Regions from separate parts of the Halomonas sp. LMYGS-3 genome, predicted to be linked through region 2. Evidence: predicted binding sites of a transcription regulator. Region 2 holds the regulator's gene; each other region holds the start of a gene.
What was found. Region 2 encodes FNR, which switches genes on or off when oxygen is low (the NO sensors DNR and NnrR bind a similar motif). Its sites were predicted from a motif close to TTGATNTANATCAA; they were not measured.

Region 1 (7,112 bases), on a different contig from region 2:
AAAAACGCTGGGCGCGATGTGCGCCGGGGACAAGGCGAAGCGAGGGTCTTTTTCCAGGGAAGGAAAAAGTAGCGCCCAGGGACGGGTTCACAGCGCCCTCGCGAAGGCTTGTCGCCGGATTAGCTCATCGCTCTACGCCGCACACTCTTTCTCAGGAGAGCCATTTCATGCCCCATCTCGAGATCCACCCCGGCAAGATGACCCTGGCCCAGGCGCGCCGGGTCTACGAGGCCCAGGTGCCCGTCAGCCTGCCGGCCAGTGCCGACGCCGCCATCCGGCGCTCCGTGGACTGCGTCAACCGCGTCGTGGCGGAGAATCGCACCGTCTACGGCATCAACACCGGCTTCGGCCTGCTGGCCCAGACCCGGATCGCCAGCGAGGAGCTGGAGGACCTGCAGCGCTCCCTGGTGCTCTCCCACGCCACCGGCGTCGGCGAAGCCATGGAGGACGCCCTGGTGCGCCTGATCATGGTGCTCAAGGTCAATAGCCTGGCGCGCGGCTTCTCCGGCATCCGCCGCGAGGTACTCGACGCCCTGATCAGTCTGATCAACGCCGAGGTCTATCCGCACATCCCGCTCAAGGGCTCGGTGGGCGCCTCCGGCGACCTGGCGCCCCTGGCCCATATGAGCGTGGTGCTGCTCGGCGAGGGCAAGGCCCGCCACCGGGGCGAATGGCTGCCCGCCCGTCAGGCGCTCGAGCTCGCCGGGCTCGCGCCGATGCAACTGGCACCCAAGGAGGGCCTGGCCCTGCTCAACGGCACCCAGGTCTCCACCGCCTACGCCCTCAAGGGCCTGTTCGAGGCCGAGGACCTGTTCGCCGCCGCCATGGTGTGCGGCTCGCTGACCGTGGAAGCCACCCTCGGGTCGCGCTCGCCCTTCGACCCGCGCATCCACGAGGCACGCGGCCAGCGCGGCCAGCTCGATGCCGCCGCGACCTACCGTCACCTGCTGGGTGAACGCAGCGAGATCAGCGACTCCCACGCCGACTGCGACAAGGTGCAGGATCCCTACTCCCTGCGCTGCCAGCCCCAGGTGATGGGCGCCGCCCTGACCCAGCTCCGTCAGGCTGCCGAGGTCCTGGCGGTGGAAGTCAACGCGGTGTCGGACAACCCTCTGGTCTTCGTGGACGGCGACGACATCCTCTCCGGTGGCAACTTCCACGCCGAACCGGTGGCCATGGCCGCGGATAACCTGGCACTGGCCATCGCCGAGATCGGCTCCCTCGCCGAGCGACGCATCTCGCTGATGATGGACAAGCACATGTCGCAGTTGCCGCCCTTCCTGGTGGAGAAAGGCGGTGTCAACTCCGGCTTCATGATCGCCCAGGTGACGGCGGCGGCGCTGGCCAGCGAGAACAAGGCCCTGGCGCACCCGCACAGCGTCGACAGCCTCCCGACCTCGGCCAACCAGGAGGATCACGTCTCCATGGCCCCGGCCGCCGGCAAGCGCCTCTGGGAGATGGCCGACAACGTACGCGGCATCGTTGCCATCGAGTGGCTGGCCGCCTGCCAGGGCCTCGACATGCGCAACGGCATGCAGACCTCCGAGACGCTGGAGCAAGCCCGTCGACTCCTCCGCGAGCGCGTGGCGCACTACGCCGAGGACCGCTTCTTCGCCCCGGACATCGAGGCCGCCACCGAACTGCTCGCCAGCCGCACCTTGAGCCCGCTGGTGCCGGCCGGTATGCTGCCGAGCCTTCACTGACGCCGCTTCTCCCCCGCCCCCACGGCCGCGCCCTGGGGGCGGTCATCGCCTTCCACCTCAACGACAAGAGCCTGTTCCATGAATGCCATCGTTCTGGCCATCCTGGTGATGGTCGGCCTGAGTCTTGCCCGGGTTTCCGTGGTCTTCGCCCTGATCGTCGCCAGCCTGGTCGGCGGCCTCTACGCCGGCATGCCGCTGGCCGAGATCCTCGACGCCTTCAATGACGGCCTCGGCAACGGCGCCACCATCGCCCTCTCCTACGCGGTACTCGGCGCCTTCGCCGTGGCGCTGGCCCGCTCCGGCATCACCGAGCTGATGGCCAATCGCGCCATCCGCCGCTTCCACCTCGACGAGTCGGGAAGCAGCCGCCGCACCGTCACCTATACCCTGCTGGCGGCCCTGCTCGCCGCCGCGGTGAGCTCCCAGAACCTGATCCCGGTGCATATCGCCTTCATCCCGGTGCTGGTGCCGCCGCTGCTCAAGCTGATGAACCACCTGAAACTCGACCGGCGCCTGGCGGCCTGCGTCATCACCTTCGGCATCACCGCCCCCTACATGCTGCTGCCGGTGGGCTTCGGCGCCATCTTCCTGAACGACATCCTGCTGGCCAACCTCAACGAGAGCGGCGCCGCCCTGGGCCTCGAGGTGACCCGCCAGATGGTGCCCCTGGCCATGGTGATCCCCATCGGCGGCATGGCGCTGGGGCTGGCCGTCGCCGTGCTGTGGAGCTATCGCAAGCCGCGCCACTACCAGGATCGCGACCTGGCCCACGGCGACGAGACGCCCGCCGAGGCGGCGACGCACCTGGCACCCTGGCAGCTCGGCGTGCTCGCCGTGGCGCTGGGCGGCACCGTGGCCCTGCAGCTGATCACCGGCTCCATGGTGCTGGGCGGGCTGTTCGGCTTCGCCTTGCTCTCGGTGAGCGGCGTCTTCCGCTGGCGCGAGCAGGACGGCATCTTCACCGAAGGCATGCGCATGATGGCCCTGGTCGGGTTCATCATGATCTCGGCGGCGGGCTTCGCCAGCGTGATGCAGGCCAGCGGCGAGGTCGAGGGCCTGGTCACCGGCTCCGCCGAGCTGATCGGCGACAACAAGGGACTCGCGGCCCTGGTGATGCTGCTGGTCGGGCTCTTCATCACCATGGGCATCGGGTCGTCCTTCTCGACTATTCCGATCATCGCCTCGCTCTACGTGCCCCTGGCACTCGGCTTCGGCTTCTCGCCCCTGGCCACCGTGGCCCTGGTCGGCACCGCCGCGGCCCTGGGCGACGCCGGCTCGCCGGCCTCGGACTCGACCCTGGGGCCCACCGCCGGCCTCAACGCCGACGGCCAGCACGACCATATCTGGGACAGCGTGGTGCCCACCTTCCTGCACTACAACATCCCGCTGATCGCCTTCGGCTGGGTCGCCGCCATGCTGCTGTAGAACTGACAGGGCGCCTCCAGGGGGGCAGACCGTCACGGTCCCTGGTCATCCCACCTCGTGACCTTGATCTGCATCACTGCGCTGCAGCAAAGACTATGCTACAAGCGGAAAGGCAACCTCGACCCCGCCGGAGGTAAGGGATGACCACACCGCCATCGCCAGACCGCCAGGAGTGGCACGCCCTGTCCACCGACCAGGCCCTGCAATACCTCGAGGCCGGCCAGCAGGGCCTGGACAGCCGCGAAGCCCAGCGACGCCTGGCGCACCATGGACTCAACCAGCTGCAGCAGGCCGAGGCCCGCCCCTGGTGGAAGCGCCTGCTGGCGCAGTTCAACAACATTCTCATGCTGGTGCTGATCGTCGCCGCCATCGCCAGCCTGGGCCTGGGCCACCGGCTCGATGCTGCGGCCATCCTCGGCGTGGTGCTGATCATCGCCCTGATCGGCTTCCTCCAGGAGGGCAAGGCCGAGCAGGCCCTGGACAGCATCCGCCGGATGCTCTCGCCCCAGGCCAACGTCCTGCGTGACGGCAAGCGCCGGGTGATTCCCGCCGAGCAGCTGGTGCCCGGCGATATCGTGCTGGTGGAGAGCGGCGATCGGGTACCCGCCGACCTGCGCCTGCTCGAAGCGCGCCGCTTCCGTACCGAGGAGGCCTCCCTGACCGGCGAGTCCAGCGCCGTGGACAAGGCGACCGAGGCGGTGGCCGAGGACGCCGAACTGGGCGACCGCACCGGCATGGCCTATGCCAGCACCATCGTGGTCCAGGGCAGGGCCCGCGGCCTGGTGGTGGCCACCGGCGCCCATACCGAGATCGGGCGCATCTCCGAGATGCTGCGCGAGGTCGAGAAGCTCAAGACCCCCCTGCTGCGCCAGATCGATCGCGCCGGGCGCGTCCTGGCGATCTGCATCCTGATCGCCGCGGCCATGACCGGGACCTTCGGCGTCCTGGTCCACGGCCAGCCTCTGGGCGAGATGTTCATGGCCGCCGTGGGGCTGGCCGTGGCCGCCATTCCCGAGGGCCTGCCGGCCATCGTCACCATCGGCCTGGCGCTGGGCGTCCAGACCATGGCGCGGCGCAACGCCATCATTCGCCGCCTGCCAGCGGTGGAGACCCTGGGCTCCATCTCGACCATCTTCTCCGACAAGACCGGTACCCTGACCCGCAACGAGATGACCGCCCAGGCGATCTGGCTCCCGGAGGGCGAGATCCATATCGAGGGCACCGGTTTCGCGCCGGAGGGCGGCTTCTTCCGGGCCGGCGAGGCCGGCAAGCCCGAGGGCGGGACACTGAACCTCGACGAGCATCATGCCCTGCGTCACTTCCTCAAGGTGGGCGTGCTGTGCAACGACGCCGAGCTGGCCCAGGAGGAGGGGCGCTGGACGATCCACGGCGATCCCACCGAGGGCGCCCTGGTGGTCGCCGCCGCCAAGGCCGGGCTCGAGGCACGCACCCTGCGCGGCGACCATGACCGCCAGGACGCCATTCCCTTCGAGTCCGAGCGCAAGTACATGGCCACCCTGCACGAGGTGGAGGGGGAACAGCGGCTGCTGGTCAAGGGCGCCCCGGACCGCCTGCTGGAGATGTGCCACCGGGTCCGCGACAACGGCGGCGAGACCGAACTGGACCCGGCGGAGTGGGAAGCGCGCATCCATGCCCTCTCCTCCCGCGGCCTGCGGGTACTGGCGCTGGCCGAGAAGCCGCTGCAGGAAGTCGAGGCCCTCGACGACGAACACGCCGAACAGGGACTGGTGCTGCTGGGCCTCGTCGGGCTGCTCGACCCGCCCCGGGACGAGGCCATCGAGGCGGTCAAGGACTGCCTGACGGCCGGTATCCGGCCGGTGATGATCACCGGCGACCACGCCGTCACCGCCCAGGCCATCGCCCGGCAGCTGGGCTTCCTCCACACCGACCGCGCCCTCTCCGGCCGCGAGATCGAGGCGATGTCCGACGCCGAGCTCGAGGCGATCATCGAGGAAGTCGACGTCTTCGCCCGCGCCGCGCCGGAGCACAAGCTACGCCTGGTCAAGGCCATGCAGGCCAGGGGCGGCATCTGCGCCATGACCGGCGACGGCGTCAACGACGGCCCGGCGCTCAAGCGCGCCGACGTGGGCGTGGCCATGGGCATCCAGGGCACCGAGGCGGCCAAGGAGGCCGCCGAGATGGTGCTCGCCGACGACAACTTCGCCACCATCGTCGGCGCCATCCGCGAGGGCCGCAAGGTCTACGACAACATCCGCAAGACCATCACCTTCATCCTGCCCACCAACGGCGGTCAGGGGCTGGCCATCATGCTCGCCGTGCTGGCCGGCACCCAGCTGCCGGTCACCCCGCTGCAGGCGCTGTGGGTCAACATGGTGGTGGCCGTCACCCTGGGCCTGGCGCTGGCCTTCGAGTCCGCCGAACGGGACATCATGTCCCGTCAGCCCCGCGACCCGGACGCCTCCCTGCTCGATCTCTTCCTGCTGTGGCGGGTGGTGTTCGTCTCGTTGCTGCTGCTCGCCGGGGTGTACGGCATGTTCGGCTGGATCCTCGCCCATGGCGGCAGCCTCGACCTGGCCCGCAGCGGGGCGGTCAACATGCTGGTGATGGGCAGCGCCGCCTACCTGATCAACAGCCGCTACCTGCTGGCCAGCACCCTGTCGCTGGACGGCATCTTCGGCAGTCGTCCGGTGTGGCTCTCCATCGGCATCATCATGGCGCTGCAGCTGGGCTGGACCTACCTGCCCTTCATGCAGCTGATCTTCGGCAGCGAGGGGCTCGGCCTCGGTCACTGGGCGGTGATCCTGGTCGCCAGCCTGGCCCTCTACCTGGTGGTGGAAGCGGAGAAGTGGATACTGCGCCGCCGCGCCACGGGCGGCGCCAGGCCAACCCCATCCGGCACCAGCGATCGTGAGGCCGAGGCGCGCTGACGTGTGGGGATCACTCCAGCAGTTGGGCCAGTTGTTCCTCCAGTTTGGGAAGCTGGCCTTCCACGACACCCCAGACGATTCGCGGATCCACGACCGCATAGCCATGAATCAGCATGTTGCGGAAAGCGACCATACGCGAAAGGTCAGATAACTTGTCGGCCAGCACAGGATCGAGCTTCGACAGCTGGTTGGCCGCTTCGCCGAGAATCTCGCATTGGCGCTCCACGGCGGATTGCAAGAGATCGTCGGCCAGATAGTCCTCGAAGGTCTTGCCTTGGGTGAATCGACGAATGCGCTCAACGGCAAGCTGCATGTCATGCAGATATTTTCGCGGATCACGCCGCATAGAGCAGGGCCTCGCTTTGCTCGACACTCTGCCGGAACCACGGATTGGAAAGCGCATGGGGCGTCACCAGGTCAACCGGTCGCTCGAGCCGCGTTTCCAGTGCCGCCTTGAGGGAAAAGAAGGAGTCAGCCATCTCGGCAGGGGATAGCTCGGGCTCGAACTCCACCAGGAAATCCAGATCGCTGGCGTCGGAGAAATCACCTGCTACAGCCGACCCGAACGCCGCTAGACGACGGACACCATAACTACGACACAGTGCCTGAATATCCTCTCGCGCATTCTCCAGCAGTGCGATCATACCCCCTCCGAAGTGACCTCGTCCTTGCCTGATCATAGCATCGAATAGGGGCTACCCCCGCCGCTTGGTGCGGGGGAGGGATACGCGACCGAGTTGCGCCGGCAAAGGCGCAACCTGGAAGCCTCCTTTCAGGTCATTGCCCCTACAGGTTCTGCTCGAGCTCCGGCAGCGCCTGGAACAGATCGACGACCAATCCGTAATCGGCTACCTGGAAGATCGGCGCTTCCTCGTCCTTGTTGATGGCGACGATCACCTTGGAGTCCTTCATGCCCGCCAGGTGCTGGATGGCCCCCGAGATGCCCACGGCGATGTAGAGCTCGGGGGCGACGATCTTGCCGGTCTGGCCCACCTGCATGTCGTTGGGCACGAAGCCGGCGTCCACCGCGGCGCGCGACGCGCCGATGGCCGCGCCCAGCTTGTCGGCGATGCCC
Region 2 (7,112 bases):
GATGAAACTCGCCATCATGCTCGACTCCCACGCGGTGGCGGGCAACCCGGGGCTGCTCGAGCAGGTCCGTGAGGAGCTGTTCGAGCGCTGCTCCCGGGACGAGATCCTGCTCTCCTACTTCGCTCGTCCGGCGCTGCGCTTCTCCACGCCGCTGACCCTGTTCGGTTCGCTGAAGAAGCCTCAGCACGGCATCGATATCAAGAAGGGAGGCATCTTTCCCATCGTTCACGGCGTACGCGCCATGGCCCTGGAGCGCGGCATCCGCGTCACTTCGACCCTGGAGCGCCTGGATGCGCTGGCCGAGGACGGCCGCCTGGAGGCGCGTTTCGCCGAGGACCTGGGCGAGGCGCTGTCGTTGTTCACCCAGTTGCGCCTCGAGCAGCAACTGGCGCGGCTGGGCGACGATGGCGGCAAGGACGACAAGCCCGATCGGGTGGTGGTCCAGGAGCTCTCGTCGCTGGAGCGAGACCTGTTGCGCGAGGCGCTGCACATCGTCAAGGACTTCAAGCAGCGGCTGTCGCACCGCTTTCATCTGGAGTATTCGTGACCTGCGGCAGGTGCTCCGGGATCGACGACAACCACGGGAGGTCACTCCATGCTCAAGGTACTGCGCCGGGTCGCCGACCGGCGTCGCCAGGCCGACGGCTACTACGCCTGGCTGTTCCAGCCCTACACCGGTGACGAGCTGGTCGCCATCGACAGCGAGACCACCGGACTCGATACCCGCAGTGCCGAGCTGGTATCCCTGGCCGCGGTGAAGATTCGCGGCGATCGAGTGCTGGCCAGCGAATCGCTGGACCTGCGTCTGCAACGGCCTGCCTCGTTGAGCGGCGATTCGATACGCATCCATGGCCTGCGTGGCGTCGATCTGGAGGAAGGGGAAAGCATCGAGACGGCCTTGCGCCGCTTCCTGGACTTCATCGGCAATCGGCCGCTGGTGGGCTGGTGCCTGAATTTCGACCTGGCGATCCTCAACCGGGAACTGCGACCGCGCTTCGGCTTCGACCTGCCCAATGCCGGCATCGACGTGGCCCAGACCTATGTCCGTCAGTTACGGCGTAGCCATCCCGAGATCGAGCCCGGCCTGCGCTTCGAGCAGGTGGCCGGCGCCCTGGGGGTGCCGGTGATGGGGCGTCACACCGCCCTGGGCGATGCGGTGACCACGGCGCTGATGTACCTGCGCCTGGAGAGAGGCGCCATGCTGGCGAAGCGATCCTCCTGAGGCCTGCGGAATCCGGGGCATTCCGTCGCCAGCTGGCGGCGGCAGTGGTAGGATAGGCACCCGTCATTTTCCAGCCGCTCTGGCAGTGCCCCGACCATGCAAGATGCCGTGAACTTCGATCCCAGCCCCGCTGACGCCTCCGTCACGGATGGCGATGCCACGCCTCTCGACGCCCTCGACGCGAAGGGCCGGCGCGAGTTCAACAAGCTGCAGAAGCGGCTGCGACGCCAGGTGGGCAACGCCATCATCGACTACGAGATGATCCGCGAGGGCGACCGGGTGATGGTCTGCCTGTCCGGCGGCAAGGACAGCTACACTCTGCTCGAGATCCTGCGTAACCTGCAGCGCAACGCCCCGGTGAATTTCTCGCTGGTGGCGGTCAACCTCGACCAGAAGCAGCCCGGTTTTCCCGAGCATGTGCTGCCCGAGTACCTGGACGGCACCGGCGTCGAGTATCACGTCCTCGAGCGCGACACCTATTCGGTGGTCAAGGAGAAGACCCCCGAGGGCAAGACCACCTGTGCGCTCTGCTCGCGGCTGCGGCGCGGCTCGCTCTACGGCTTCGCCGAAGAGATCGGCGCCACCAAGATCGCCTTGGGTCACCACCGCGAGGATATCCTCGAGACGCTGTTCCTCAACCTGTTCTTCGGCGGCAGCCTCAAGGCGATGCCGCCCAAGCTGCTCTCCGATGATGGCCGGAACATCGTCATCCGCCCGCTGGCCTACTGCCGCGAGGCGGATATCGCCGAATTCGCGCGGTTGATGGCCTTCCCGATCATTCCCTGCAACCTCTGCGGCTCCCAGCCCAACCTGCAGCGTCAGGTGGTCAAGGAGATGCTCGCCGAGTGGGAGGCCAAGCATCCCGGTCGACTCGAGAGCATGTTCAAGGCGGTGACCAACGTGGCGCCCTCGCAGCTGGCCGATCGGGAGCTGTTCGACTTTGCCGGCCTGGAGGAGAAGCAGGCCCGGTGGCAGGCCGAGCGCATCGATATCCTCAACGAGTTGTAGGTGTGAGATGGTGGACCAGTTCCAACCACGCGAGCGGCGCCGGGGACAGGCCGAAGCGGAGGTCATTTGCCAAGGATGGCAAATGTAGCGCCCAGGGAGGGGTTCACAGCGCCTCCGCGCAGGCCTGTCGCCGGGTAAGCCGCGACTCCCTGCCCCTGCTGTTCAACAGAAACCCCCGTTGGGTGTGGTATTCCAGCGGGGGTTTCTGCTTATGGTATGGCGCTAGCGGGCGCCATCCTCTTCGGCGACCCGGGCCAGCGCCGCCAGGTCGAGGATATTGACCTCGCGGCCGGAGACGGCCACCAGCCCCTGGGACTGGAAGCGACCGAGGATGCGGCTCACCGTCTCCACCGCCAGGCCCAGATAGTTGCCGATGTCGGCCCGGGACATGGAGAGGCGGAAGCTGTAGGGCGAGTAGCCGCGGCGGCGGAAACGATCCGAGAGGCTGGCGAAGAAGGTCGCCAGGCGTTGGTCGGCGGTCTTGCGCGACAACAGCCGCATCATGCGGCGATCGTCGCGCATCTCCTTGCTCATGCTGCGGTAGAGCTGGGTGCGCAGCTCCGGCAGCTCCTCGGAGAGGGCATCGAGACGATCGAAGGGAATCTCGCACACGGTGGTGGTCTCGAGCGCGACCACCGTGCCGGGATAGCGTTCCTCGTCGATGCCATCGAGGCCCACCAGTTCGCTGGGCAGGTAGAAGTTGGTCAGCTGGTCCTCGCCGCTGCCCTCGGTGGTGACCTGCTTGAGGCTGCCCGAGCGCACGGCGTAGACGCTGGTGAAGGCACTGTCCTGGCGGAACAGTGCCTCGCCCTTCTTCAGGGGCGCGCGGCGGCGGATGATGGCATCGAACTGGTCCATGTCCTGGAGCTCGAGCGCCAGCGGCAGGCAGAGCGAGCTGAGGCTGCAGGTCTGGCAGCGGGTCTCGTGCAGCAGGGAATGCCGCCTGCCGATCGCGGTATCGGGCATGCTCGCCTCCATGATGATGACTCAGTCACCATTATGGAGGATTACCCCAGGCCGGCAAAGCATCCCTTTGGAGGTAGCCTCCCGCCATTGGAGGTAGTCGCTCACGCGCTGCGGGAGTCGTTCGACACCGGCCGTAGTGGCAGGTAGGCGTCGAAGGCCATGGCGAGGTGCTGGATCAGCAGCCGGCCGCTCGGCGTGACGACGAGCCGATGGCCGCGGCGCTTCACCAGGCCGTCGCGTTCGGCGGCTTCCAGCCGGGCCAGGGCGTCGGCCAGGCAGGCCTCGGCGTCGACCCCGAAGGCCTGGCCCAGTGCTTCGAGGTCGAGGGCCATGTCGCACATCAGGCGCTCGATGGCGTGCCGCCGCAGCCGGTCGTCGAGGGTGAGGCGCAGCCCGCGGGCGGTGGCCAGCTGACCGGCATCCAGCGCCGCCTCGTAGGCGACGAGGTCTGCGGGATTCCGGGCGTAGACGTCATCGACACGACTGATCGCCGAGACACCGAGCCCCACCAGGTCGCATCTCGTGTGCCTGGAGTAGCCCTGGATGTCCCGCGCGAGGGTGCCCTGACGCTGGGCAACGGCCAGGCTGTCGTCGGGGCGAGCGAAGTGCTCCATGCCGAGATGCACATAGCCGGCCGAGGTCAGCATGTCGAGGGTGGTATGCTGCATCGCCAGCGTCTCCTCGGGGCCGGGAAGATCCTCGGCGCGGATGTGCCGCTGGGACGTGAAGCGCTCGGGCCGGTGGACGTAGTTGAAGACCGACAGTCGAGCCGGGGCCATGGCGATCACCTGCTCCAGGGTCTCGGCGAAGCTGTCGCGAGTCTGCAGTGGCAGTCCGGCGATCAGGTCGAGGTTGAGCGAGCGGAAGCCGAGGCGGTCGGCCTCGTCGATCAACGACTCGGTGAGCACTCGGGGCTGGAGCCGGTTGATCGCCCGCTGGACCCTGAGGTCCAGGTCCAGGACGCCGAGGCTCAGGCGATTGAAGCCCAGCGCCTGCAGGTGGCGCAGGGTGAAGACACTGGCCTCCCGCGGGTCGATGTCGATGGCGTAGTCGCGCTCCCTCGAGCCCGAGAGACCGAAGCGGGCATCGAGACGATCGATCAGGTCGCTCATCTGGGCGAGCGAAAGAAAGGTCGGGGTGCCGCCACCCCAGTGCAACTGCTGGACTTCCCGCGACGCGTCGAGATGGCGAGAGGTGAGTACCATCTCCCGGTCGAGCCGCGAAAGGTACGCTTCGGCCAGCCGCGTGTCACCGGTGGCGATCTTGTGGCGGGCACAGTGGAAGCAGGCCAGGCGGCAGAAGGGTACATGCACGTAGAGCGACAGCGGGCGACCATCGTCGTTGCTGCGCTCGAGTGCCGCGATGAACGCCTCGGCCCCGAAGTCGTCCCCGAAGCAGTGCGCCGTGGGGTAGGTAGTGTAACGTCTCCCGGGGGTGTCATAGCGGCGCAGCAGAGCCGCGTCCCAGACGAACCGGGCGGAACCCCCTGGGCCTTGGCGATTCGCGTGAGCGGACATGACGGCACTCCGGATGATGGGCATGTCCTGATGGTAGCGAGAGCGGCCCTTGGCCGTGTTGAGCTGGGTCAAGCCGGGGCGTGATCGCCGCTGGATCAGGCGTGGCCGACACCGGGCAGCAGCACCCAGAGCTGCCACAGGGCGAAGGCGATGATCGACGTCGCGGCCAGCATGCGGGTGGCTCGGTGGCGGATCAGGGCGCCGAGCTGGCGTGCCGCCAGGCCGGTGACCAGCAGGGCCGGCAGGGTGCCCAGGCCGAAGGCGCCCATCAGCGCCGCACCATGGTGCGGGGCGGCACTGGCCAGGCTCCAGGCGAGCATGGAGTAGACCAGGCCACAGGGCAGCCAGCCCCAGACCGCCCCCAGCGCCACGGCCTGGGGAACCTTCACCACCGGCATCAGCCGCCGGCCCACCGGCTCCAGATGGCACCACAGCCGCTTGCCGACGGCCTCCACCCTGAGCAGCCCCTTCCACCAGTCGGCGATATAGAGCGCCATCAGGATCAGCATCACCGCGGCCAGCCCCTGCAGCGCCAGTCGGGCGCCGGGGGCCACCCCGATCAGGGTGCCGAGCCCGGCGACCAGGGCCCCGGCGACCATGTAGCTGGCGATGCGCCCCAGGTTGTAGCCCAGCAACAGGCCGGTGAGCCGGGTCGCTGAACGCATGCTGGGGGGCACGGCGAAGGTCAGCACACTCATGATGCCGCCGCACATGCCGATACAGTGGGCACCTCCCAGCAGGCCGAAGACGAAGGCCGCCATCAGCGGCGGCAGGCCGAGGCCGGTGGGATCCATCAGGCCCCGTCGTCGCCGGCGTCGTCGCGCCGGGTCTGTTGCCGCCGACGCTCACGCTCCTCGGCGGGGAGGTCGTTCTCGTCCTCGTCGAAGAGGATGCGGTGGGCGGGGCCTTCCAGGTCCTCGAACTGGTCGTTCTTCACCGCCCAGAAGAAGGCCCAGACGGCCAGGCCGAGCAGGATCAGCGACAGCGGAATCAGCAGATAGAGAATGCTCATGCGTTCACCAGCCGTGGAGTCGGGACGATGGGCGCGGCGGCCGAGCGGAAGCGGTTGAGGCGCAGGGCATTGCCCACCACCACCAGGGAACTGGCCGACATGCCCAGCGCGGCCACCCAGGGCGGCACGATGCCGATGGCCGCCAGGGGCAGGGCCGAGGCGTTGTAGCACACCGACCAGATCATGTTCTGGCGCATGGTCCGGCGGGTGGCACGACTGATCTCGATGGCCTCGACGATACGCATCAGCCGCGGGCTGAGCAAGACGGCGTCGGCACTGGTACGGGCGAGGTCGGTGGCGCCGTTCATGGCGATGGCCACGTCGGCACCGGCGAGCACCGGCACGTCGTTGATGCCGTCGCCGATCATCGCCACCTTCTCGCCCTCGGCCTGCAGGGTGCGGATGCGCGCGAGCTTGTCCTCGGGGCTGGCCGAGGCGTGCCAGGTCGTGATGCCGAGGCGCTCGGCCAGCCGGCTCACGGCCGCCGGGGTGTCGCCGGAGAGCAGCTCCACCTCGAGCCCCTGCGCCTGCAGGGCGGCGATGGTGTCGGCTGCGTCCTCACGCACATGGTCGTGCAGGGCGAACCAGGCGCGAGGCTCGCCCGCTTCGGCGAGCAGCAGCCACTGGTCCTCGCCCGGCGGCGTGAGCGAGAGTCCGGGTGCGGCGAAATCGGGTTTGCCCAGGCGCCAACGGCGGCCCCCGATCTCGCCCTCCAGGCCCTGGCCGGTGCGGCTGACCAGGTGCTGCGCGCGCATGGTGGCGTCGCGGTGAGGACGGAAGGCCCGAGCGATGGGATGTTCGGAGCTCGCTTCCAGGGCCGCGGCGAGTGCCCGAGCGCGTTCACCGTCGAGATCGCCGAGCGGTCGGGTCTCCACCAGCGCCATCCGGCCGGTGGTCAGGGTGCCGGTCTTGTCGAGGATCACCCGGTCGAGCTGGGAGAGCGCCTCGATGGCGTCGGCCCGGGTCACCAGCACACCACGCCGCCGCAGCTGGCCGTGGCCGGCGGTCAACGCCGTGGGAGTGGCAAGTGCCAGGGCACAGGGGCAGGTCACCACCAGCACCGAGAGAGTGACCCAGAGCACCCGGGGGGGATCGATGAACCACCAGACGGTGGCCACCCCGAGGGTGACGAACAGCAGTCGCAGCACGAAGAGGTGCGACATGCGGGCGGCCATCCGGGCCAGCCGCGGGCGACTGGCGAAAGCACGATCGGTGAGGTCGACGATGCCGGCCACCCGGGCCTCGGGGCCGGCGTGGGTCACGCGCACCACCAGCGGGCTCTCGATGTTCTGGCTGCCACCGGTGACGGTCTCGCCGACCCGGCGCATCACCGGCAGGTACTCGCCGGTGAGCATCGATTCGTCGAGGCTCGACTCGCCATCCTCGA
Region 3 (7,112 bases), on a different contig from region 2:
GTAGACCCCGCGGTTGAGGCCGTCGCGGATCGCCGAGATCACCTTGGCGCCGCGCAGGGTGGCGCCGCTGAAGCCGTCGATGTCGTCGACGACCCGCTCCGGCTCGTAGAGCGAGAAGATGGCGGTCACCGGCTCACCGGCCAGGCGCTCGGCGATCTGTCGATGCTGCACCATCACCGGGTAGTGGTCGTCACCCTCCTCCAGTGCCAGGTAGTCGACACCGCGATAGGCCAGGTGACGGTAGTCGATCGACGTGAAGCGCCCATCGCGCACGTCGAAGGTGATGTTGACCTGAATCTCGCCACGGTCGGTGAACACGCCGCGGTAATGCCCGTCCTGGGGCAGGCCCAGCAGCGCCCGGTGCAGCCGCTCGTCCTCGGCCGGCGACAGGGGGACGCCCTCCGGCGCCTCGGCTGTCGCCTCCGGGGCCTCGACCGGCTCGCCCGCCTCGTCCACCAGGCGACCGATCAGGAAATCCTCGAGCAGGGTCGCCGCCCGCGGGCTGTGGGGCACCCCGGGGCGCTTGTTGGCCCACCCCTCGGTGGCCTCCCGACCACACCATTCGAGGATCACCGCCTCGTCGGTCGGGTGCCGCGGCACATAGTCGGTGATGTCGTAGACCCGGCCGTGGATCGCCTTCCAGCAGCTTTCGGCGGCGTCGTGCTCGGCGAGTTCTTCCCGGGTGATGTCTCGCTCGCCGTCCGGCGCAGCCCGCTCGTCGTCCGACGATAATGCATGGATCGAGACCAGGGTCAGCACGCTGGCCAGAAAGGCGATGAAGGCGGAGTAGGCGATCTTGTTGATGTTCATAGGAAGTCGAAGACCTCGCTGTGGATGCGTGAGGCGGGTAGGCCTTGTGCGCTGAGCAGTCGCTTCAGGTGTGCGTTCATTGCCGGCGGCCCGCAGAGATAGATCTCGCGCTCGGTGAAGTCGGGGCAGTGCTCGCGCAGGAAGGCTTCGGTCAAAGGGCCCAGCTCGCGGTAGAAGTGAGGCGTGCCCGTGAAGCCCTCGACCCGCGCGCCGATCGCCTCGAGCTCATCCAGGTAGTAGGCGCGATCCGGCCCGTTGGCCAGGTAGACCAGGTGCACCCGCCCCTCGGCGAGGCCCCGCTCAGCGATCTCGCGGGCACCGCCGACGAAGGGGGTGATGCCGATTCCGCCACCGAGCCAGAGCTGGTCACGCTCGGGGAAGCGGCGACCGTAGAACTCGCCGTAGGGCCCCTCGACCAGCACCCGGGTGTCCGGGGTCACGCCCAGCAGGGCATGGCTGGCATCGCCCAGATCCTTGATGCCGATGCGTAACCGCGCGTCCCCCGGCGCCGAGGCGATGGTGTAGGGGTGCTCCTCGCCACGCCCGGCGGTGAGGGTCTCGTCCAGCGGCGTGAGATAGACGAACTGCCCCGCCTCGTGCTCGATGCCCTTTCCTTCCGGCGCGAGCACCAGCTCCACGACACCTCGCGCCAGGGGCGTCACCGCCTCGACCCGGTAGGCGTGCCGCGCGACTCGGGGCGAGACCAGCTTGCGCCAGGCGATGGCGGCGAACCCGGCCAGCCCCAGCAGCCACCACAGTGCCGTCTCTCCGGCCAGCGGCAGCGCGTGCCCGAGGCCCAGCACCAGCGCCGCGGCAGAGACCAGATGCAGCCGCTTCCAGCGCTGGTAATGGGGCCGGCCGAAGAAGTCGAAAGTCGGCGCCAGGAAGATCACCATGGCCAGCCACGCCAGCCAGCCGAGCCAGACGGCAGCGTGGGAAACCGGCGGGAAGAGCGTGACCACCGCCACCTCCAGCGAGAGGGGCACCGCTGCCAGACCCAGCGCCAGGGCATGGATCATCACCAGGATGAAGGCACCGAACCCCAGCCAGTGGTGCAGGTGCCACAGCCGCGCCAGCCCGCCGAACCAGCGATCGGTTCCCGGCAGGCGGATGCTCACCGCCGCCGCCAGCAGCAGCATGGCGAGCCCCAGGATCCCCGTGGTGCGGCCGATCCAACCCAGCCAGGCACCGGCATCCTCGGCGCCCGGCCAGCCCAGCCGCGGCAGCGCCACCGCCAGCGGCACCAGCAGGGCCACCACCAGGGCGATATCGCCCGGCTTCGGGTAGCGTCGCATCGTCCCTCCTCGCCCTCTTCTGCTGCTCATTGTTGCGGATCGGTCGGCACATTCAACCGATGTGGCGGCTTGTCACGCCTGACTTGATCTGTGTCAGGTCGTTCATGCGTGCATGGTCCACACTGACACTCAGCAACATCCCCTTACCCCATGATGCAGGAGATCACATGGCACGTCATGACAAGGGTGCCGGCCCGTGGCTGGTCCTCGGCCTGCCGATCGCCCTCGGACTGGCCTGGATCACCCAGGGCACCGGGGTGGTCGGCAACGACCTCGAGCGCAACATCCATGTTCCCGATGAGCTGACCATGCCGTTGCAGGTGCAGGCGGCCTACAACGGCGAGCGGATCTTCTTCCGCTACCGCTGGCCCGCCGAACGCGCCCATGTCTATCACGACATGCTGCGCTTCGAGGACGGCGAATGGATCCGTCACGGCAGCTCACGAGCCGGCCCCGATCCCGACGGCACCTACGAGGACCGGGTGGCGATGCTGGTCGACGACGGTCGCGTACCGGACTTCGGCCGCTACGGCGGCTATATCACCGTCGGCGACCGGATGCGCTTCTTCAGCGACTCGGCCTCGCCTGCCGAGGTCACCGCCCATCCGCACCTGGGCGAGCGACTCGGCCAGAGCGACGTGCGCAAGTACCTGCCGGGCACGCGGACGGACCAGCATGACTGGCGCAGCGTGGTGGATGCCGACGTCCTGGCGACCCAGCGCGAGGCCGGCTACTTCCTCGACCTCTGGCACTGGCGCGCCGGACGCTCCAACCCCATCGGCGCCTCCGACGACCAGTGGATCGGCGAGTATCGCAACAGCGACGCCGGCACCGGCCCCTACACCACCAACTGGGACGCCGACAACAACCGCCCGCTCTGGATGCTCGACCCCGACCAGACCGGCCAGCGCGCGCTGCGCTGGGAGGACGTGACGTCCGGCCAGGTCGACTTCGACGGCCTCTACTACCTGTCCGAGGCCAACCGCACCGACTTCGACCCCGATCATGACTGGCAAAACGGCGACGTGATTCCGCGCCGCCTGCTGCGCGATCCCGCCGGCTCCCGCGGCGACATCGCGGTGCACGGCCAGGCCCGTTGGGAAGAGGGCCACTGGGACGTGACCCTGGTACGCGACATGGATACCCGCAGCCCACTGGACGACAAGGCCTTCCGTGACCAGGGCGTCTACGACATCGGCATCGCCGTGTATCGCAATGCCACCGGCAGCCGCTGGCACTACGTCTCGCATCCCCATTCGCTGGGGCTCGGCCGTCATGCCGACATCCAGGCCCAACGCATCGACGGCGACTCACCGGAGTGGGGCGACGACTGGTTCGAGATGACCCTGTTCTACCCCGGCCAGGTGGACTGGCCGCTGCTGACCAGCCGCGCCCATGCCGGAGCCGAGGACATCGCCGCCGGCAAGCCGGTGCGGCCCCGCCACAGCGAGAAGCAGCTGGCGCTCTACGGCGTGGAGAGGGAGTTCAACGACGCCATCACCACCCGCTGGTGGATGACCCTGATCGCCGGCCTGATCGCCATGCTCGGCGTGACCCTCGCCCTGCTGCCCAGCTTCCGCCCGACTCGCCGAGGAGACCGCTCATGACCGGTATGCACCATATGCTCGTCCATTTCCCGGAGGCGTTCTGGGCGCTGGCCACCCTGATGGTCCTGGTCGGCGCCCTGCTGCCCGGCCGCCTGGCCGAGCTCAGCCGCGCCGCCCTGCTGCCGGTGCTGGTGCTCAGCCTGCTCGGCGCCCTGGCCGCCATTGTCACCGGCAGCCTGGTCTGGCCGCTGGAAGCCAACCTGGCAAGCCCGCTGGCGCGCAACCATGTCCTGATGGCGCTGTGGACGCTGGGCCTCTACACCATGCTCACCGTGCTGGTGTGGCGCGCCGGCGCGGCCGCCTTCGACGGTGCCCGGCGCTGGGTACTGGTGATCCTGGCGCTGATGGGTGGGCTGCTGTTCGCCACCACCGGCACCCTGGGGGGCCATCTCGCCGGCGCGACGACCCGGTTCTCCGATCTGCTGCGCCTCACCGGCTGGGAGGTCTACACCACCTTCTACAGCCCCGGCTGGGTGGTGGCGGTGATGGTGATGATCGGCCTGGCCTGCGCCGTGCTGGGCATCATGACCCGGCGCAAGGCCAGCTGACGCCACATCCGGCGATCCCCCGTGGATAACCGAAGGCCCCGCGATCGCGGGGCCTTCGTATCGCGTGCCGTACCGGGCAGCGTTATTCGAAACTGAACCGCGGCTCGGGCGCCTCGGGCAGCAGGGCCGCACAGGCCCGCACTCGCTCCAGCAGTGCGTCATGGGTGGGCGCCAGCAGGTTGACATGGGCCAGCTTGCGGCCGGGGCGCTCGGCCTTGTCGTAGCGATGCAGGTGCGCATCCTCGATGGCCAGGATCGCGGCGTGATCGCCCTCACGGCCGATCACATTGATCATGCCGGTGGGCGCCCGCGCCGAGGTGTCGCCCAGCGGCAGGCCCTGGATGGCACGCAGGTGGTTCTCGAACTGGCTGGTCACCGCGCCCTCCATGGTCCAGTGACCGGAATTGTGCACCCGGGGCGCCATCTCGTTGGCGAGCAACCCGCCGTCGCGGGTCTGGAACAGTTCGAGGGTCAGCACGCCGACATAGTCGAGCTCGTCGAGCAGCGCGCGGATGTAGCCATCGGCGGTGAGCTGCACGGCCTCGTCGAGATCCGGCATCGGCGCCAGGGAATAGCGCAGGATGCCATCAACGTGGACGTTCTCGGCCATGGGATAGAAGACCACCTCGCCGTCGCGGCCGCGCACCGCGATGATCGACACCTCGCGCACGAAGTCGACGAAGGACTCGACGATCAGCCGCGGGTGACCGATGTGGCGCCAGGCGCCGGCGGCCTCGGCCGGGTCACGGATCACCGCCTGGCCCTTGCCGTCGTAGCCCTCGGTGACCGACTTGGCCACCACCGGGCAGCCCAGCTCCCGGGCCGCGGCCTCGAGCTCGTCGGCATGCTCCACCAGCCGGTAGGCCGGGGTGGGAATGCCCAGGCGGTCGAACAGCGCCTTCTCCTCGGCACGGTTCTGGCACACGCGGATCGCCTCGCTGGAGGGGTAGACGGGCTTGACCTCCTCGATGGCCTGGACCAGCGCCACCGGCAGGTGCTCGAACTCATAGGTGACCAGGTCGACCTTGGCCAGGAAGTCGTCGAGATGGTGCTGATCCGTATACACCATGACATCGCCGATGCCGGCGCTGGGGTGACCGGTGGTGTCGAGGAAAGTGAAGCGGTTGGCCAGCGGGTAGCCCGCCAGGGCCAGCATGCGGCCGAGCTGGCCGGCTCCCAGTACGCCGATGTTCATGTGACTTTCTCCTCTCGCTGGCTCACTCGGCCGCGGGGCGCGGGTCGGGGTTGTCGAGCACCGCCTGGGTCTGCTCGGCACGGAAGGCCTCGACGGCGGCGCGGATCTTCGTATCCTGCAGGCCGACGATCTGCGCCGCCAGCAGGCCGGCATTGGTCGCCCCGGCCTTGCCGATGGCCAGGGTGCCGACGGCGATGCCGCCAGGCATCTGCGCGATCGAGAGCAGCGAATCGAGGCCCTTCAACGCCTTGGACTCCACCGGCACGCCGAGCACGGGCAGCGGTGTCTGGGAGGCCACCATGCCAGGCAGATGGGCTGCCCCGCCGGCCCCGGCGATGATCACCTGGAGACCGCGCTCGGCGGCGGACTTGGCGTAGTCGAACAGCAGATCCGGGGTGCGGTGAGCCGAGACCACCCGGGTCTCGCAGGAGACCCCGAGACGTTCGAGCATCGCCACGGCATGCTCCATGACCGGCCAGTCGGATTTCGATCCCATGATCACGCCTACGCGTGGTGCTGATTGAGACGACGGCTCGTTCGACGGCGGCATGGTCTGCTCCTCGACACTCGGGCGGTGGAAAATGAAGGGCAGGTATTCTAACGGCGCTCGCAGGCGCCGTCATCTTGACCAATCGGGCAATCTCCCCCACCCGTCGCCGGGACGCGACAATTGCTTTCACCCTTCGTGCGCACTTCCTTGCCACACTGCTCCTCGACAGGGCCGGCAGGAGTGCCGGCACTCTACACAGAAGGAGAATGGCCATGAAACGCTCACTGATCCTGATCGCCTCCCTGACCACCGCCCTGGCCCTGGCCGGCTGCGACACGTCCGACGACGACACCCAGGCCGCCAACGGCGGCGACCAGACCGCCACCGACGAGACGCCCCAGCCGGAGGACACCACCGCCGTCGAGACGAGCGAGCAGGACGAGGACGCCGTGGAGGACGAGGGCACCGAAGAGGCCGAACTCCAGACCCTCGAGGGCAGCGTCACCTATCGCGAGCGCATCGCCCTGCCGGACGACGCCCTGCTCACCGTACAACTGCGGGATCTCTCCCTGGCCGATGCCGCGGCGGAAACCCTTGCCGAAATCGCGTTCGAGCCCGAGCAGCAGGTGCCTATCGACTTCGCCATCGAGTATGACGCCAACCTCGTGGCGACCGACGGTCGCTACGCGGTGCATGCCGAGATCCATGATACCGACGGTGAACGGCTCTGGACCACCGTCGACCACTATGGTGTCGAACTGGGCGACGAAGCGGCACATGGGCCGCTGGAGATCGTGCTGCAACGCGTCGCCGGGGAGGCCGATCCCATGAGCGAAATGACAGACGAAGCCGCCGACGAAGACGCCGACGAAGACGCCGACAGCAACGAGAACGAGGCGGTCGACGAAGACGCCTGATCGCGTGCCTCATGCCGAGCCCGCCACCCGCTGGCCGGATGGCGGGCTCGTTCGGTGGCTCAGCCACCCGCCGGACTTGCTTCCCGCCGACTGGCCAGCCAGTTGCCGCCCATGGTCAGCGCCATCACCCCGACCCCCGCCATCTCGACCATCAGGTCGGGGTAGAAGACCGCGATGATCGCCGGGACGATGACCAGCCGCGGCAACAGCGACATCCGTGTGAAGAGATATCCTTCCAGGGCCGCGGCGA

Region 1: AC5W54_RS21860 (cation-translocating P-type ATPase) is a predicted target of FNR. The motif match lies at 3,192-3,205, and genes of this name have one in related genera.
Region 3: AC5W54_RS14980 (ferredoxin reductase family protein) is a predicted target of FNR. The motif match lies at 2,189-2,202, and genes of this name have one in related genera.

Annotation. Positions count from the first base shown of each region.
Region 1 covers NZ_JCAKFQ010000048.1:378-7,489, forward strand. Annotated here, with positions in the region: gene hutH (histidine ammonia-lyase) at 168-1,703, shown strand; gene AC5W54_RS21855 (Na+/H+ antiporter family protein) at 1,782-3,128, shown strand; gene AC5W54_RS21860 (cation-translocating P-type ATPase) at 3,269-6,037, shown strand; gene AC5W54_RS21865 (HepT-like ribonuclease domain-containing protein) at 6,048-6,383, opposite strand; gene AC5W54_RS21870 (nucleotidyltransferase family protein) at 6,373-6,681, opposite strand; gene AC5W54_RS21875 (electron transfer flavoprotein subunit alpha/FixB family protein) at 6,824-7,112, opposite strand, start outside.
Region 2 covers NZ_JCAKFQ010000004.1:211,873-218,984, reverse strand. Annotated here, with positions in the region: gene AC5W54_RS05860 (putative nucleotidyltransferase substrate binding domain-containing protein) at 1-547, shown strand, start outside; gene AC5W54_RS05855 (3'-5' exonuclease) at 596-1,222, shown strand; gene ttcA (tRNA 2-thiocytidine(32) synthetase TtcA) at 1,319-2,230, shown strand; gene fnr (fumarate/nitrate reduction transcriptional regulator Fnr) at 2,453-3,196, opposite strand; gene hemN (oxygen-independent coproporphyrinogen III oxidase) at 3,298-4,713, opposite strand; gene AC5W54_RS05835 (sulfite exporter TauE/SafE family protein) at 4,809-5,507, opposite strand; gene ccoS (cbb3-type cytochrome oxidase assembly protein CcoS) at 5,507-5,725, opposite strand; gene AC5W54_RS05825 (heavy metal translocating P-type ATPase) at 5,722-7,112, opposite strand, start outside.
Region 3 covers NZ_JCAKFQ010000016.1:69,184-76,295, forward strand. Annotated here, with positions in the region: gene AC5W54_RS14975 (cytochrome b5 domain-containing protein) at 1-810, opposite strand, end outside; gene AC5W54_RS14980 (ferredoxin reductase family protein) at 807-2,105, opposite strand; gene AC5W54_RS14985 (ethylbenzene dehydrogenase-related protein) at 2,210-3,712, shown strand; gene AC5W54_RS14990 (DUF2231 domain-containing protein) at 3,709-4,260, shown strand; gene AC5W54_RS14995 (5-(carboxyamino)imidazole ribonucleotide synthase) at 4,343-5,455, opposite strand; gene purE (5-(carboxyamino)imidazole ribonucleotide mutase) at 5,478-6,005, opposite strand; gene AC5W54_RS15005 (YbaY family lipoprotein) at 6,218-6,862, shown strand; gene AC5W54_RS15010 (TRAP transporter permease) at 6,922-7,112, opposite strand, start outside.